2 regions of the Rhizobium sp. YTUHZ044 genome follow, and region 2 is predicted to be linked to the other one. Evidence: predicted binding sites of a transcription regulator. Region 2 holds the regulator's gene; the other holds the start of a gene.

Region 1 (7,843 bases), 460 kb from region 2:
CGTGCAGGGGTCGCCGCTATCGGGAGGTTATGCCGGCGCCAAGCGCGCGCAGTGGTTCATTGCAAAATATGCCGAAGACTTGTCGGCCGAACTCGGCCTGGGCTTGCGGTTCCGGGTCATCGTTCCCCGGCAGATGTTCGTTGGAACTGGTGTGGGCGATACCGGAATTGGGGCCTATGCTGCGAAGGCGGGTCGGACATTTGCCGAGCAGGCCGCCACCTGGCCGGACATGACGCCGCGGACTTTCGGTGATACGGTCGCCGAACTGATCGGCGATTCCGGCCTCGCCGAGGCCATGGTCTATGCCGTGCGTGGTGATACGGGTGTGACGGTCATCGAATGACGAAAGACCCAGCTCTCGGGGCCGAAGAGAGGAAAACTCTGCTCGAAGACCTGGCCAGGGAAGCGGACGCGCTTCGCCCCCAACTGCATCGTTATGCTGCTCGTCTGGTGGGTTCGGTGATCGACGGCGAGGACGTGATTCAGGACGCGTTTGTCAGGGTATTTGCGACGGCCGGCTCGATCCCACCGGGCACGCGGCTGCGACCGTGGCTGTTTCGCATCGTCCACAATCGAGCCATAGATGCCCTGCGCCAGCGCAGTACGCGCCGGTCGGAGCCGCTTGAGATGGCCTTTGATCTGGCCGATATCAGCGCCGTCGGCCCGGAGGACGCGCTGATCCGGCGGGACACGGTGAGTATCGCCCTGGGTCATTTTGCAGAATTGCCGGTGCCGCAACGCAGCGCGGTGATCCTCAAGGATGTGCTGGGAGAGTCGCTTGCGGATATCGCAGCGCTGCTGGAACTGAGTGTCGATGCCGTCAAGGCCCATCTGTCGCGCGGTAGGACGCGATTGCGCGCGATCTCCGACGTGCGGTCTGAGGTCGCGCCGTCGCCAAGTCCCGAGGCCCAGAACTTTGCAGCGCTCTTCAACGCCCAAGATTGGGACGCGCTGCGTCGCTTGCTGGCCGATGACGTTCGGCTTCGCCAGGCGCGACGGCCGGAAATCTCGGGTGCCGCCGACGTCGGTCGGTTCTTCACCTACTATGCCCAATATCCGCCGGTCAGGCTCGAACCGGCCTGGCTGGAAGGCCGGGAAATATTGCTGGTATCGGCCGAACCGTCGGGCGGTCCTTCCTATTTCATGCTGCTCGAATGGCGCGGGCAAAAGATAAGCCTGATCCGCGACCATCGCTACGCGACCTATGTCATGGATGGTGCTGATGTCATGCCGGCCGCATCGCGGTGACCGATACTGGTCGAGACGAGCTTTCTCGCGGCCCGCTATGCGCCGAATACCAAATCAGAAGCCAATGCCCGAAAGCCTGCCACGTGAAGTTAGGTTCACGCGATAGGCTTAGGGAACCGCAAATTTAGCGATTCCACGTTTTACGTTAGTGGCTGAGCCCTGAGGCGGCCTTTATCTCGCGTCGCCGGTCTTCACTGCCAGCTTGTGATCTGGGTTGCGTCTTGCAGCTTGAAGCGCGGAAAGATGAAGACGCCGGCCATGCGGCCGCTGTATTTCTCCTCGAGCCCGCTCGACTCCCCCATGCAGAACAGCGGCTGACGGAAACCGTTCCGCGTGATGATCGTCGTCGAAAAACAGAAAGAGGAGCAGTGCGTCGCCGCCTGCTCGAACAGCTCCAGCACGTGGCTGCGATCCTTGGTATCGTAGCAGCGGATCAGGTTCAGCAGGCCGCATTCATCGGCGGAGATGCCGTGCAGCATCGCGCTCCATTTGCCGAGACGGATCAGGCCGGTCGAAAAATCTCCGGTCCAGCTTTCGGAAACTGACAGCTGAGCAAGCATCTGGTGATTTTGATGATTGTCGTTCAGGGAGCCGGTCATCAAGGGCACGGCTGCATTGGCTTTGGCGATCTTAAACAAGGCGTTCCCCAGTTCGGATGCGGCTCCGACGCCGCACGCTCGGCAAACACAAAGAAACAGGATCATGGGACAGGGGCATAATGCCCGCGCCTACACCGGCGATCGTTGCGGCCGTTCGAGTCTCCGGACCGGAGCCTCTCGAGTACGCAACTATGGCATCGCCTTCTCGCGCTCGTCTGATGGCGAAAATCATCGCCGGGCGCGCATCAATTGCAGCGCGGATTTATAGGAGCTTTTGCACAAACGGCAACGGCTTTTTAAGGGCTGTTCGGATCGGCATCAGTTGCGGGAAATGTCGGCATCCCCGCGTCTTCGGCCAGAAGTGATCAGTTTCAGCGCTTTTCGACCCGTTTCGCTGCGCTTGCGGGAGAAAGCCTGCCCCCCGTAAGCAATCTCCCGCGCATAGGAAATGAGCGGCGACATAAGCCTGACGAAAGCTTCGCGAGCGCGGACGCACTGCGCAGCATAAAATAGCGCGCAACGGATCGAATCATTTTTGGCGAAAAGAAAAGGGCGACCCGAGGGCCGCCCTTCCTGTTCCGGATGTGCCGGAATGGATTTCAGTGACGGCTTTCGCCTATCACATCATGTCCATACCGCCAGTTCAGCGCGCTTTACGCGCTGAACCATTTTGAATGATGGGCGGTTTCATGGACGATGTTGTGACAGGCCGGAGGCCTATCACATCATGTCCATACCGCCCATGCCGCCCATGCCGCCCGGCATAGCCGGAGCGTCCTTCTTCGGCAGCTCGGCGATCATGGCTTCGGTGGTGATCAGCAGCGATGCGACGGAAGCGGCATCCTGCAGGGCGGTGCGAACGACCTTGACAGGGTCGATGATGCCCATGCCGATCATGTCGCCATATTCGCCGGTCTGGGCGTTGTAGCCGTAGTTGTCCTGATCCTTGTCGAGGATCTTGCCAACGACAATCGAAGCTTCGTCACCAGCGTTCTCAGCGATCTGGCGGGCCGGAGCCTGCAGAGCGCGACGAACTATGTTGATGCCGGCTTCCTGGTCGTCGTTGACGCCCTTGGCGGAGATCTTGACGGAAGAACGGAGCAGGGCAACGCCGCCGCCCGGTACGATGCCTTCCTGAACGGCAGCGCGCGTCGCGTTGAGGGCGTCGTCGATGCGGTCCTTCTTCTCCTTGACTTCGACTTCGGTCGAGCCACCGACGCGGATGACGGCAACGCCACCAGCGAGCTTGGCAAGGCGTTCCTGCAGCTTCTCGCGGTCGTAGTCGGAGGTGGTTTCTTCGATCTGCGCCTTGATCTGGGCAACACGGCCTTCGATGTCGGACTTGGCGCCCGAACCGTCGACGATCGTGGTGTTTTCCTTGGAGATCGAAACCTTCTTGGCACGGCCGAGCATGTCGAGCGTGACGCTTTCGAGCTTGATGCCGAGGTCCTCGGAGATGACGGTGCCGCCGGTCAGGATGGCGATGTCTTCGAGCATGGCCTTGCGGCGGTCGCCGAAGCCAGGCGCCTTGACGGCAGCAATCTTCAGGCCGCCGCGCAGCTTGTTGACGACGAGCGTTGCAAGGGCTTCGCCTTCGACGTCTTCAGCGATGATGAGGAGCGGCTTGCCGGTCTGGACGACGGCTTCGAGAACCGGGAGCATCGACTGCAGGTTCGAGAGCTTCTTCTCGTGGAGGAGAATGAAGACGTCTTCGAGGTCGGCGACCATCTTTTCCGGGTTGGTGACGAAGTAGGGGCTGAGATAGCCGCGGTCGAACTGCATGCCTTCGACGACTTCGAGTTCGGTTTCGGCGGTCTTGGCTTCTTCAACCGTGATGACGCCTTCGTTGCCGACCTTCTGCATGGCTTCGGCAATGTCGAGACCGACCTGACGTTCGCCGTTTGCGGAGATCGTGCCGACTTGGGCGACTTCCTCCGAAGTGTTGATCTTCTTGGCCTTGGCCTGGAGATCCTTGACGACTTCAGCAACGGCGAGATCGATGCCGCGCTTCAGGTCCATCGGGTTCATGCCGGCGGCAACGGCCTTGGCGCCTTCGCGAACGATCGCCTGGGCAAGAACGGTTGCAGTCGTGGTGCCGTCGCCGGCGATGTCGTTGGTCTTCGAAGCGACTTCGCGGACCATCTGGGCGCCCATGTTTTCGAACTTGTCTTCGAGTTCGATTTCCTTGGCGACGGAAACGCCGTCCTTGGTGATGCGCGGAGCGCCGAACGACTTGTCGATGATGACGTTACGACCCTTCGGGCCGAGCGTGACCTTCACTGCATCGGCGAGAATGTCGACGCCGCGCAGCATCTTTTCGCGCGCGGTGCGGCCAAACTTGATTTCTTTAGCTGCCATGTTTGTGACTCCTGAATTCGATTTGTTCGGGCGAAACGCCCGTCAGCCATTTCGGGAAAGCGGATCGGCCGATCAGCCGATGATGCCCATGATGTCGGCTTCCTTCATGATCAGAAGGTCTTCGCCGTTGATCTTGACTTCAGTGCCGGACCACTTGCCGAACAGAACGCGGTCGCCAGCCTTGACGTCGAGAGCCACGACCTTGCCGGACTCGTCACGTGCGCCGGAGCCGACGGCGACGATTTCGCCTTCCTGCGGCTTTTCCTTGGCGGTGTCGGGAATGATGATGCCGCCCTTGGTCTTCTCTTCGGACTCGACGCGACGAACGACGACGCGGTCGTGAAGCGGACGGAAATTGGTGCTTGCCATTGTCTAATCCCTCGATCGAATGACATTCGCGGACCGGAGCGGTCCACATGGATAAGTGTTAGCACTCCTCTAAGGTGAGTGCTAGCGCTCGAGCATTTAGGGATGGCTCCGAGAGGAGTCAATGAGAGCAATCACGAATTTTTGTGCCGGAATTGTGAAGAGGCGGTGAATTATCGGAGATTGTCGTTGAAATGTTCTCTAACCGTTGCGTTCGGCAACGTCGCCCGACCTTGCCATTCGCTCTGGCCGGGATTGCCGGCGCTCTTGTCTGCCAAGGTGAAGAAAATGCCTTGCCATCGCCTTGCGCCTTTGCAATGTCACCGGTGACTGAAGCAAATCGGGAAATCGGCATGGCCAGGCGGATAGAAAACTTCTCGCAGATATCGGCGCATTACGACGTGGTGCTCTGCGACGTCTGGGGGGTGGTTCACAACGGCGTCGATCCGTTTCCGAAGGCCGCCGCCGCCCTTCAAGCCGCGCGTGAGAGCGGCGTCGCCGTCGTCCTCATCACCAATTCGCCGCGCCTTTCCTGGCAGGTGGTTGAGCAGTTGCGCCATATCGGAGTCCCCGACAGCGCCTATGACCGGATCGTCACCTCGGGCGACGTCACTCGCGGGCTGATTTCAGAAGGGCCGAAGACGGTCTTTCTGCTCGGCCCCGAGCGCGACAAGGCGCTTCTCGAAGGCATTGGCGTCGAACGTCGGCCGGCGGGCGAAGCGCAATCGCTCGTCTGCACCGGCTTTTTCGACGACGAGACGGAGAAGCCCGAGGATTACACCGACATGCTTCTGGATTTTCAGGCACGCGACGTGCCGATGATCTGCGCCAATCCCGACCTCGTCGTCGAACGTGGCCATCGCATCATCCCCTGCGCCGGCGCCATGGCCGCCTATTACGAGCAATTAGGCGGCAAAACGCGCATTGCCGGCAAGCCGCACCAGCCGATCTACGAAGCGACGCTTGCGGCCGCCCGCGAGCTTCGCGGCGATTTTTCCATTGACCGCGTGCTGGCGATCGGAGACGGCATGCCGACGGATGTGCGCGGCGCCTTGAATTTCGGTCTCGATCTTCTCTACATCAGCGGCGGTATTCACGCGAAGGAATACACCTTGAACGGCGAGACCGACGAAGCGATCCTCAACGCCTATCTCGATCGGGAGAAGGCGGCGCCGAAGTGGTGGATGCCGCGTCTTGCATGAAGAGAAGCCAGCCGATGACCGTCTTCCACCGCAATGAAACCCGCGAACCCTTGCCCGCCCATCTCAAGGGCGGGGTGATCGCCATCGGCAATTTCGACGGCGTGCATCGCGGCCATCAGTCGGTGCTGAACCGTGCGCTCGAAATCGCCAAGGCGCGCGGCATTCCTGCCCTGGTGCTGACCTTCGAGCCGCATCCGCGCACGGTGTTCCGGCCGCAGACACCGGTCTTCCGTCTGACGCCCGCGCCGCTCAAGGCCCGCATCCTGGAAACCCTTGGTTTCAATGCGGTCATCGAATATCCCTTCGACTATGAATTTTCGCAGCGCTCGGCCGACGATTTCATCCATTCGATCCTGAAGGATTGGCTCGACGCCTCCGAGGTCGTCACCGGCTTCGATTTCCATTTCGGTCGCGGTCGCGAAGGTGGTCCTGCCTTTCTGATGAATGCCGGCCAGACCTATGGTTTCGGCGTCACTCTGATCGATGCCTTCCGCGACGAGAACGCCGACGTCGTCTCTTCGAGCCACATCCGGGCGCTCCTGAAGGACGGCAATGTCAGCGAAGCGGCCGGCATGCTGGGCTACCGCTACACTGTCGAAGCCGAGGTGATCGACGGCGAAAAGCTCGGCCGCCAGCTCGGTTTTCCCACCGCCAACATGCGCCTGCCGCCCGAGGCCGAACTCGCCGCCGGCATCTACGCCGTCCGCTTCCGCCGCCAGGACGGAATGCTCCACGATGCCGTCGCCAGCTATGGCCGCCGGCCGACCGTCACGGAAAACGGCGCGCCGCTGCTCGAAACCTATCTCTTCGATTTCAGCGGCGATCTCTACGGCCAGCGCTGCGCCGTCTCCTTCTTCGGCTATATCAGGCCCGAGCTGAAATTCGACGGCCTCGATGCGCTCGTCGCCCAGATCAAACGCGACGAGGAGGAGGCGAGGGCGCTGCTGGCGGGCGTCGTGCCGCTCGGCGAACTTGATCGGAAACTGTGTTTCGCCTGAGTTCGTCACGGCTCGGGATATTCCGCATGGTGGAATCGGCCCTGACCTGGGTTGCCAGGCCTGCGATTTCTTCTCTTCCTTTTCCCGGCAAAAACGCCTATGAACCGGCGCTATGACGAAATTTCGGCTGGCGACCACGATACGAATTATCGGCCCGGCCTTCCGCGCGCGCTAAGCGGCCGGGAGGTCCGGGTTTTTGGCGCTTGCGAGCAGGCGCTTCCGCCGCCACCTATTTTCACGTCCGTTGCGCCCCTCCCTGGGCCGCCAAAAACGATTGTCGAACATGACCGAAACCGCCGAAAAGATCGATTACTCGAAGACCCTCTATTTGCCCGAAACCGATTTCCCGATGCGCGCCGGTCTGCCGCAGAAGGAGCCGGAGCTCGTTGCCCGCTGGCAGCAGATGGATCTCTACAAGAAACTGCGCGCCTCCGCCGCCGGCCGCGAGAAATTCGTCCTGCACGACGGCCCGCCCTACGCCAATGGCAACATCCATATCGGCCATGCGCTGAACAAGATCCTCAAGGACGTCATCAACCGTTCGTTCCAGATGCGCGGCTATGACGCCAACTACGTGCCCGGCTGGGATTGCCACGGCCTGCCGATCGAATGGAAGATCGAGGAGGAGAACTATCGCGCCAAGGGCAAGGCCAAGCCCGACCTGAGCGAGCCGGCGGCGATGATCGGGTTCCGCCGCGAGTGCCGCGCCTATGCCGAGAAGTGGATCAAGGTCCAGGGCGACGAGTTCCAGCGCCTCGGCATCGTCGGCGACTTCGAAAACCCGTATCTGACGATGAACTTCCATGCGGAAAGCCGTATCGCCGGTGAACTGCTGAAGATCGCCGCAAGCGGCCAGCTCTACCGCGGCTCCAAGCCGATCATGTGGTCGGTCGTCGAGCGCACCGCGCTTGCCGAAGCCGAGGTCGAATACCACGATTATGAAAGCGACACGATCTGGGTGAAGTTCCCGGTCGCGAAGGGCTCGGAGAGCCTCAAGGATGCCTTCGTCGTCATCTGGACGACCACGCCCTGGACGATCCCCGGCAACCGCGCGATCGCCTATTCCTCACGT
Region 2 (7,843 bases):
TTTCGTCGGCGTCGTCGGGGCAAGCCTCGCCGATGGCTTCGATCGCTGCCGATCGATCCGCATGCGCGTCGGCGCCCTGCCGCAGCATCCGACGGGTCTCCTCGGCTATGCCTTCAACTGGTCGCCGGAAGGCGTCGTCAACGAATATCTGAACGACTGTGAGGTCATCGAAGGCGGCGTGCGCAAGCTCGTCTCGCCGATGGAGTGGCACGAGACCATCTATGTCGGCGGCGTCAAGCTCGAAGCCTTCACGACATCGGGCGGCCTCGGCACCATGTGCGACACCATGCTCGATAAGGTCGACAATCTCGACTACAAGACCATGCGTTATCCCGGGCACATGGAGCTGATGAACTTCTTCTTCCATGAGCTCTTGATGCGCGACAAGCGCAGGCTCGCCGGCGAAATCCTGACCAATGCCAAGCCGCCTGTTGAAGACGATGTCGTCTATGTCCATGTCGCCGCGGAAGGCACGGAGAACGGCAACCTGCGCCGCAAGGAATTCGTGCGCGCCTATTACCCGATCGAAATTGCCGGCGCCCGCCGCACGGCGATTGCCTGGACGACGTCGGCCTCCGTCGTCGCCGTCATAGAAATGGTCCGCGACGGCCTGCTGCCGGCGACCGGCTTCCTGCACCAGGAACACATTCCGCTCGAGATGTTCCTGAAGACGCCGACCGGCAGCCTGTTCAAGGCGGGCGCGACCAGCCACGGCTGAGACTTGTTTTCCGGCGCGGACGGCGATGTCGCTGCCGCGCCCGGATCAACCTCGTTGGATGTCAGCAGGCGAGATCAGCGACGACGGAATCGAGGATCAGCATGCCCGATGGAGTGCAGCGCAGGCGCGAATTGCCGATCCGCTCGACGAATTTATGTTCGAGCAGGAATTCCTCTCGTTTCGGGTCGAGCTCACGGCCCGAAAGCTGCTGCCAGCGGGCGAGATCGACGCCTTCCCGGAGCCGCAGTCCCATCAGCAGCAACTCGTCCGACTGTTCCTCGAAACCGAGCCGTTCCTGGTCGAGAATGCCGTGGCCGTCGCGCTCGACCATCTCGAGCCAGGCTTCCGGCTTGCGCTCGGTCGCCGTCGCAAGCTTCTCATGCCCACGCGTCAGCCGGCCGTGTGCGCCCGGACCGATGCCGGCATAGTCGCCGTAACGCCAGTAGGTCAGGTTATGGCGGCTTTCGGCGCCCGGCCGGGCATGATTGGAGACCTCGTAGGCGGGCATGCCTTCACGCGCCGTGATCTCCTGCGTCGCCTCGTAGAGCAGGGCCGATTGCTCGCCGTCCGGCACGATCAGCTTGCCCGATTTGTGCAGGCCAAAGAAGGGTGTGCCTTCCTCGATGGTCAGCTGATAGAGCGACAGATGGTCGACTGCATAGGAGATCGCTTCCTTCAGTTCCTTCTCCCATTCCTCGACCGTCTGCTCCGGCCGGGCATAGATGAGGTCGAAGGACATGCGCGGGAAGATCTCGCGCGCCAGCTGGATCGCCTTCAGCGCGTCGGCGACGTCATGCAGCCGGCCGAGGAATTTCAGATCCCGGTCGTTCAACGCCTGCACGCCGAGCGAGACGCGGTTGACGCCGGCAGCCCGGTAGCCGCGAAACCGCTCGGCCTCGACGCTCGACGGATTGGCCTCCATGGTGATTTCGATGCCGGCGGGCACATGCCAGTGCCGTGCGATGCCGTCAAGAATGGCATTGACCGTCTCCGGCTTCATCAGCGACGGTGTGCCGCCGCCGAGAAAGATGCTCGTCACCGTCTTCGGACCGCTCATTGCCCGGACCGCCGCCATCTCCTTCAAAAAGGCTGATGCAAAGCGCTCCTGGTCCACCGGCTGATGGCGTACATGGCTGTTGAAGTCGCAATAGGGACACTTCGCCGCGCAGAAGGGCCAATGCACATAGACGCCGAAGCCGGGCTCGCCGGTATCGGGCAGCAGCGCGGCGTCGCGCGAGAGGCTTGGCGTATCGAAATTGCCCACGAACAGACCTTATGCCTCCAGGCAGGTTTCGACGAAAAGTTTGAAGGCACGGGCCCGGTGCGACAGCGCCTGTGGCTTGCCGACGTTCCAGCCGTGTTTCTCCTCGCCGCTCATTTCGCCGAAGGTAACGTCGTAACCCTCGGGCTGGAAAACCGGATCATAGCCGAAGCCCTGGGTGCCCCGCGGCGGCCAGACGACGTTGCCTTCGACCTCGCCGCGGAAAAGCTCCGTGTGCCCGTCCGGCCAAGCCAGGCAAAGTACGCTGACGAAACGCGCCCCGCGCTGTTCCGGCGTCGTGGCGCCCGCATCCTGCAGCGCCTTTTCCACCTTGGCCATCGCCATGTCGAAGTCGCGCGTGCCGTCTGCCGTCTCCGCCCAGTTGGCGGTGTAGACGCCGGGATCGCCGCCGAGCGCGTCGACCACCAGGCCGGAATCATCCGAAAGCGCCGGCATGCCCGCGGCATTGGCTGAAGCGACCGCCTTGATCGTCGCATTCTCCTCGAAGCTCGTGCCGGTCTCGTCAGGTTCGACGAAATTCAGTTCGGCCGCAGACTTGGCGGTGAAGCCGAGCGGTCCGATCAGTTCCTGGATCTCGCGGATCTTGCCGGCATTGTGGCTGGCGACGACGATGGTTTTGGTTTCGAGCTTGCGCATTCAGATATCCTGTTCGATGCCCCAGATTTTTGCCTCCGCGCATTCCAGGCTGTTGCCGGCAGGGTCGCGGAAATAGATCGAGCGGCCGCCGTTTGGCCAGTGCACCTCGGATTCGATCGCGACGTCAGCCGCCATCAGCTGTTCGGCCATCGCATCGATATTGCGACCGGACACCCGGAAACAGGCATGGCCTTGCCCGGTCATGCCGTGCGGCGGCACCTGCAGTGCGTCGGGTGCCGGTGGCTTTATCGTTTCCTCGGGGTTGAAGATCAGGAGAACGCCAGGCCCACAGCGGAAGAAGACATGCCGATTGCCGGCGCGGGTGATCTTTTCAAGCCCGAGAACGTCTTCGTAGAACGTCTCGGCCTGATCGAGATCGCGCGCATAGAGCGCCGTTTCCAACATGCCTTCCAGCATGGGGTTCATCCCGCAATCGCCTCTTTCTGCAGGGCGACGAGTTCGCCGATGCCGTTCTTGGCAAGCCGCATCAGCGAACTGAATTCCTCTTCGCTGAACGGCGTGCCTTCGGCCGTGCCCTGGATTTCGACGATGCCGCCGGCGCCGGTCATGACGAAATTTGCGTCGGTCTCGGCCGAGGAATCCTCGAGATAATCGAGGTCGATGACCGGTTGGCTGGCGAAAACGCCGCAGGAGATGGCGGCGACGTGGTCCTTCAGGACCCGGTCGACCTTGATCATGTTGCGGCTTTCCATCCATTTCAGGCAGTCGTAGAGCGCGATCCAGCCGCCGGTGATCGAGGCCGTCCGTGTGCCGCCGTCGGCCTGGATGACGTCGCAATCGAGCGTGATCTGCTTTTCGCCGAGCGCCTGCAGATCGACGACGGCGCGCAGCGACCGGCCGATCAGCCGTTGGATTTCCTGCGTGCGGCCGCCCTGCTTGCCGGCGGCGGCCTCGCGCTTCATGCGCTCGCCGGTTGCCCGCGGCAGCATGCCGTATTCGGCCGTGACCCAGCCCTTGCCGGTGTTGCGCAGCCATGGCGGCGTCTTTTCCTCGAGGCTCGCGGTGCAAAGCACGTGCGTATCGCCGAATTTCACCAGGCACGAGCCTTCCGCATGCTTGGAAAAATTGCGCTCGAACGAGACCTTGCGCATCTGGTCGGTTTTTCTGCCTGAAGGCCGCATTCTCATCTCCTGGAGTTGTTGACCGCTTCTACGATTGGCGGCGCCCATTTGCAAATTCCCTTTTGCCACGGGTGCGAGTTTGACTATATTTTCGGGAGCATCATCAGCGTGGGTTTGAAAAGGTTCATGGGCATCAGGTCGACGTCGGTTTCGGATGCCGTTGCTGCACTGGACGAACGCTCCAGGGAAATTTTCCGCCGCATCGTCGAAGGGTATCTTGAAAGCGGCGAGCCGCTCGGCTCGCGCAATCTGTCGCGCCTGCTGCCGATGTCGCTGTCGCCGGCCTCGGTGCGCAACGTCATGAGCGATCTCGAAGAGCTCGGTCTCATCTATTCCCCGCATGTCAGCGCCGGCCGGCTGCCGACCCAGATCGGGCTGCGCTTCTTCGTCGATGCCTTCATGCAGATCGGCGATCTCTCCGCCGAGGAGCGTGCCAGCATCGATCGCCAGGTGCGGGCCGAAAGCGGCGGCAATCCGGTAGAATCGATGATGAACGAGGCGAGTCGCATGCTTTCCGGCATCTCGCGCGGGGCCGGCCTCGTCATCACCTCGAAAAGCGATCCGGTGTTGAAACATGTCGAGTTCATCCGGCTTGAGCCGACAAAGGCGCTCGCCGTACTCGTCGGCGATCACGATCAGGTGGAAAACCGCATCATCGAACTGCCGGCAGGCATCACCTCGTCGCAATTGACGGAGGCGGCGAATTTCCTCAACGCCCACATGTCCGGCCAGACGCTGCCGGAGCTGCGCAAACAATTAAGCCGTCTGAAGGATGATGTCCGTCACGAACTCGATGCGCTCTCGCGCGATCTTGTCGAGCGCGGCATCGCCGTCTGGGCCGGCAGCCCGGACGAGGGAAAGCCCGCCCAGCTGATCATCCGTGGCCGCGCCAATCTGCTCGAAGGCCTCGCCGGCGCCGAAGATCTCGACCGGCTGCGCATGCTGTTCGATGATCTCGAAAAGAAGGATAGCCTGATCGAGCTTCTTAACCTGGCCGAAAGTGGTTCGGGCGTTCGGATCTTCATCGGTTCGGAAAACAAGCTCTTCTCGCTGTCCGGCTCGTCGCTCATCGTCGCGCCCTATCGCGACGAGGACGACCGGATTGTCGGCGCCGTCGGTGTCATCGGCCCGACGCGGCTCAATTATTCCCGTATCGTGCCGATGGTGGATTATACCGCCCAGCTCGTCTCCCGCCTGTCGCGCAATCCGCTTTGATGTCATCACTGGCGAAGCCGCGGAATTTTCGCTTCTTCGTCACGCAGACTTGATTTTTTCCGGTCAAACCTCGATATCGGGCGCATCTGAAAATACCAACCGGAGACCGTCATGACCGATGAAACGACGAAAAACGGACCTGACGCAACTGCGGCCAACGCCGCAGCCGACGCTGCCGTCAACGTCGAAACAGCCACTGCCGGGCAGGAGGAGGCAAACCAGCCGGATCCGATCGACCTCCTGAAGGCCGAGAATGCCGAGCTGCGTGACCGCTATCTGCGCCTTGCCGCCGAGATGGATAATCTGCGCCGCCGCACCGAGCGCGAGGTCAAGGATGCAAAATCCTATTCCGTCGCCGGTTTCGCCCGGGACATGCTCGCCGTCTCGGACAATTTGCGCCGGGCACTGGACGCCATCTCTCCGGAGACCAAGGCCACGGCCGATGCCGGCCTCACCACGCTGATCGAAGGTGTGGAGATGACCGAGCGCGCGATGCTCGCGGCGCTGGAGCGCCACGGCGTTCGCAAGCTGGAGCCGGTTGGCCAGAAATTCGATCCGAATTTCCATCAGGCGATGTTCGAAGTGCCGAACTCCGAAGTGCCGAACAATACCGTCGTCCAGGTCGTGCAGGCCGGCTTCACCATCGGCGAACGCGTCCTGCGCCCGGCCATGGTCGGCGTCGCCAAGGGTGGCCCGAAGCCGGTCGAGGCCGAGATCAATTCCGTCTTCGACGAGAAGGACGCCTGAGCTCGGTTTCCCTCTCCGGCTCGGAGAAGGAGATAAAAATCAGATGCGGGCGAAGCGTTCGATCAGCAGATCGAAGAAGCCGTCCGCATCGACATGGCGCATGACCTTGGCATTGCGCTTGCGGTCGGTCACATGCCACCAGTCGACGACGGTCATCCCGACGGTGAGTTCGGACTGGACCTCGATTTCGACATTGCAGTCCCGGCCCTGGAAAAGCTCTGGTTTCAGCAGATAGGCGACAACCGTCGGGTCGTGCAGCGGCCCGCCGTCGGAACCGTATTTCTCGATATCGAAGCGTTCGAAGAATTCCAGCATTTCGACCATGGCCTTTGCCGGCGCCGTGCCGATCTCGGCCATGCGCTTGACCCGGTCCTTGCGGGTCAGCAGCTGGTGCGTCACGTCGAGCGGCATCATCACGATCGGGACGCCGGAGCGGAAAACGATGTCGGCGGCTTCGGGGTCGACATAAATGTTGAATTCGGCGGCCGGTGTAATGTTGCCGCCCTCGAAAAAGCCACCGCCCATCATCACCAGCTCGCGAACGCGGGCAACGATGTCGGGCGCCCTCTGGAAGGCCATGCCGATATTGGTGAGCGGCCCGAGCGTGCAGAGCGTCACTGTGCCCTCCGGCTCGCGGCGCAGCGTCTCGATGATGAAATCGACGGAGTGGCCGGGCTGCAGCGCCATCGTCGGTTCGGGCAGATCAGGGCCGTCGAGCCCGGTCTTGCCATGCACATGCTCTGCCGTCACCAGCTTGCGGGCGATCGGCCTATCGGCTCCGGCGAAAATCTTTACATCCGTGCGGCTGCAGAGCTCGCAGACGATGCGCGCGTTGCGGCTGGTGAATGACAGCGGCACGTTGCCAGCGACCGTCGTGATCCCCAGCACCTCGAGCTCATCGCGGCTGCCGAAAGCCAGCATGATGGCGGCCGCGTCATCCTGGCCGGGATCCGTGTCGATGATGATCTTTCTCGCGCTTGCCATTCCACTCGTCCCGTTTCCGCCATGCCGGTTGTCCCGGCAGACACCATCTCTTCATTTCCCGTCACAAATCGGCACATTACGCGCGGGCATGTTTTGATGCGAGGCAGCAGGTCCTTTGTCAAGCAAGGAGGCGGCCGCGGCCATTCGAAAATTGACAGATGTTTAAATTGGGGAGGGTCGTGCGCGCCTTGCAGCGCCGTAATCATGCCCCCATATTAGCGGCATCCGGATGCTGCGCTTGAGGTCCGGGATGGTCGCTTGCATCAAGGACTTGAAAAGAGATGAGCCGCATTACGCCTTTCGCCAGCCCTTTGCTTCTGGGCTTCGACGCCATGGAAAAGACGCTGGAGCGCATTTCCAAGGCGAGCGACGGATACCCGCCTTACAATATCGAACGCATCGCCGCCGACAGCGGCGCCCCCGAACGTCTGCGCATCACCCTTGCGGTTGCCGGTTTCAGCGAGGAGGAGCTTGATGTCTCCACCGAGGAGAACCAGCTTGTGATCCGCGGCCGCCAGCTGGAGCAGGGCGAGCGGGACTATCTCTATCGCGGCATCGCCGCCCGCCAGTTTCAGCGCACCTTCGTGCTGGCCGACGGCATGCAGGTGCTTGGCGCCGGCCTCAAGAACGGTCTGCTCTCCGTCGATCTAATTCGTCCCGAACCCGCCCGCATGGTCAAGAAAATTAACATTTCGGTTTCACAGTAGCACAACGGTTTGTCGAACCGTTGGTCCCTTCTCCCGGAGGAACAGGAATGTTGATGAAAGAAGCCACGTCTCGCTTGACCAAATCCGAGCTTGCCCACATCGGCAACGGCGAGGTCGCCTATATCAGAAAGATGCGCACTGAAGAGGTCGCCAAGTGCTTCCCAGAGGCGCCGGATATCGATCCGAACGTCGATCTCTGGGCACTCTTCGGCGCCGACGGCACGCCCATCCTTCTGACGGACAACCGCTCCAGCACCTTCTTCAAGGCGGCCGAAGACGAATTGAAGACGGTCAGTCTGCACTGACCGTCAAACGCCATCAGTGCCTCTGAAAAACCAAATGCCATCATGCATTTGAAAGCCATACTGCTTCGGAACTAATCGTCGTTGGTGCCGCACGGCACTACATGGCC

Evidence for each region. Region 2 encodes HrcA, which represses chaperone genes, less so after heat shock. Its sites were predicted from a motif close to GTTAGCACTCNCNNNNNGNGAGTGCTAAC; they were not measured.
Region 1: a site for HrcA is predicted at 4,632-4,660, ahead of groES (co-chaperone GroES). Genes of this name have one in related genera too.

The regions. Positions count from the first base shown of each region.
Region 1 covers NZ_CP101426.1:466,352-474,194, forward strand. Annotated here, with positions in the region: gene NL154_RS02265 (SDR family NAD(P)-dependent oxidoreductase) at 1-343, shown strand, start outside; gene NL154_RS02270 (sigma-70 family RNA polymerase sigma factor) at 340-1,248, shown strand; gene NL154_RS02275 (hypothetical protein) at 1,440-1,886, opposite strand; gene groL (chaperonin GroEL) at 2,568-4,205, opposite strand; gene groES (co-chaperone GroES) at 4,278-4,574, opposite strand; gene NL154_RS02290 (TIGR01459 family HAD-type hydrolase) at 4,925-5,773, shown strand; gene NL154_RS02295 (bifunctional riboflavin kinase/FAD synthetase) at 5,788-6,771, shown strand; gene ileS (isoleucine--tRNA ligase) at 7,055-7,843, shown strand, end outside.
Region 2 covers NZ_CP101426.1:2,062-9,904, forward strand. Annotated here, with positions in the region: gene NL154_RS00010 (saccharopine dehydrogenase family protein) at 1-718, shown strand, start outside; gene hemW (radical SAM family heme chaperone HemW) at 780-1,982, opposite strand; gene rdgB (RdgB/HAM1 family non-canonical purine NTP pyrophosphatase) at 1,992-2,636, opposite strand; gene NL154_RS00025 (VOC family protein) at 2,637-3,062, opposite strand; gene rph (ribonuclease PH) at 3,059-3,778, opposite strand; gene hrcA (heat-inducible transcriptional repressor HrcA) at 3,905-4,993, shown strand; gene grpE (nucleotide exchange factor GrpE) at 5,105-5,740, shown strand; gene NL154_RS00045 (nucleoside hydrolase) at 5,780-6,724, opposite strand; gene NL154_RS00050 (Hsp20 family protein) at 7,006-7,431, shown strand; gene NL154_RS00055 (DUF1150 family protein) at 7,479-7,736, shown strand.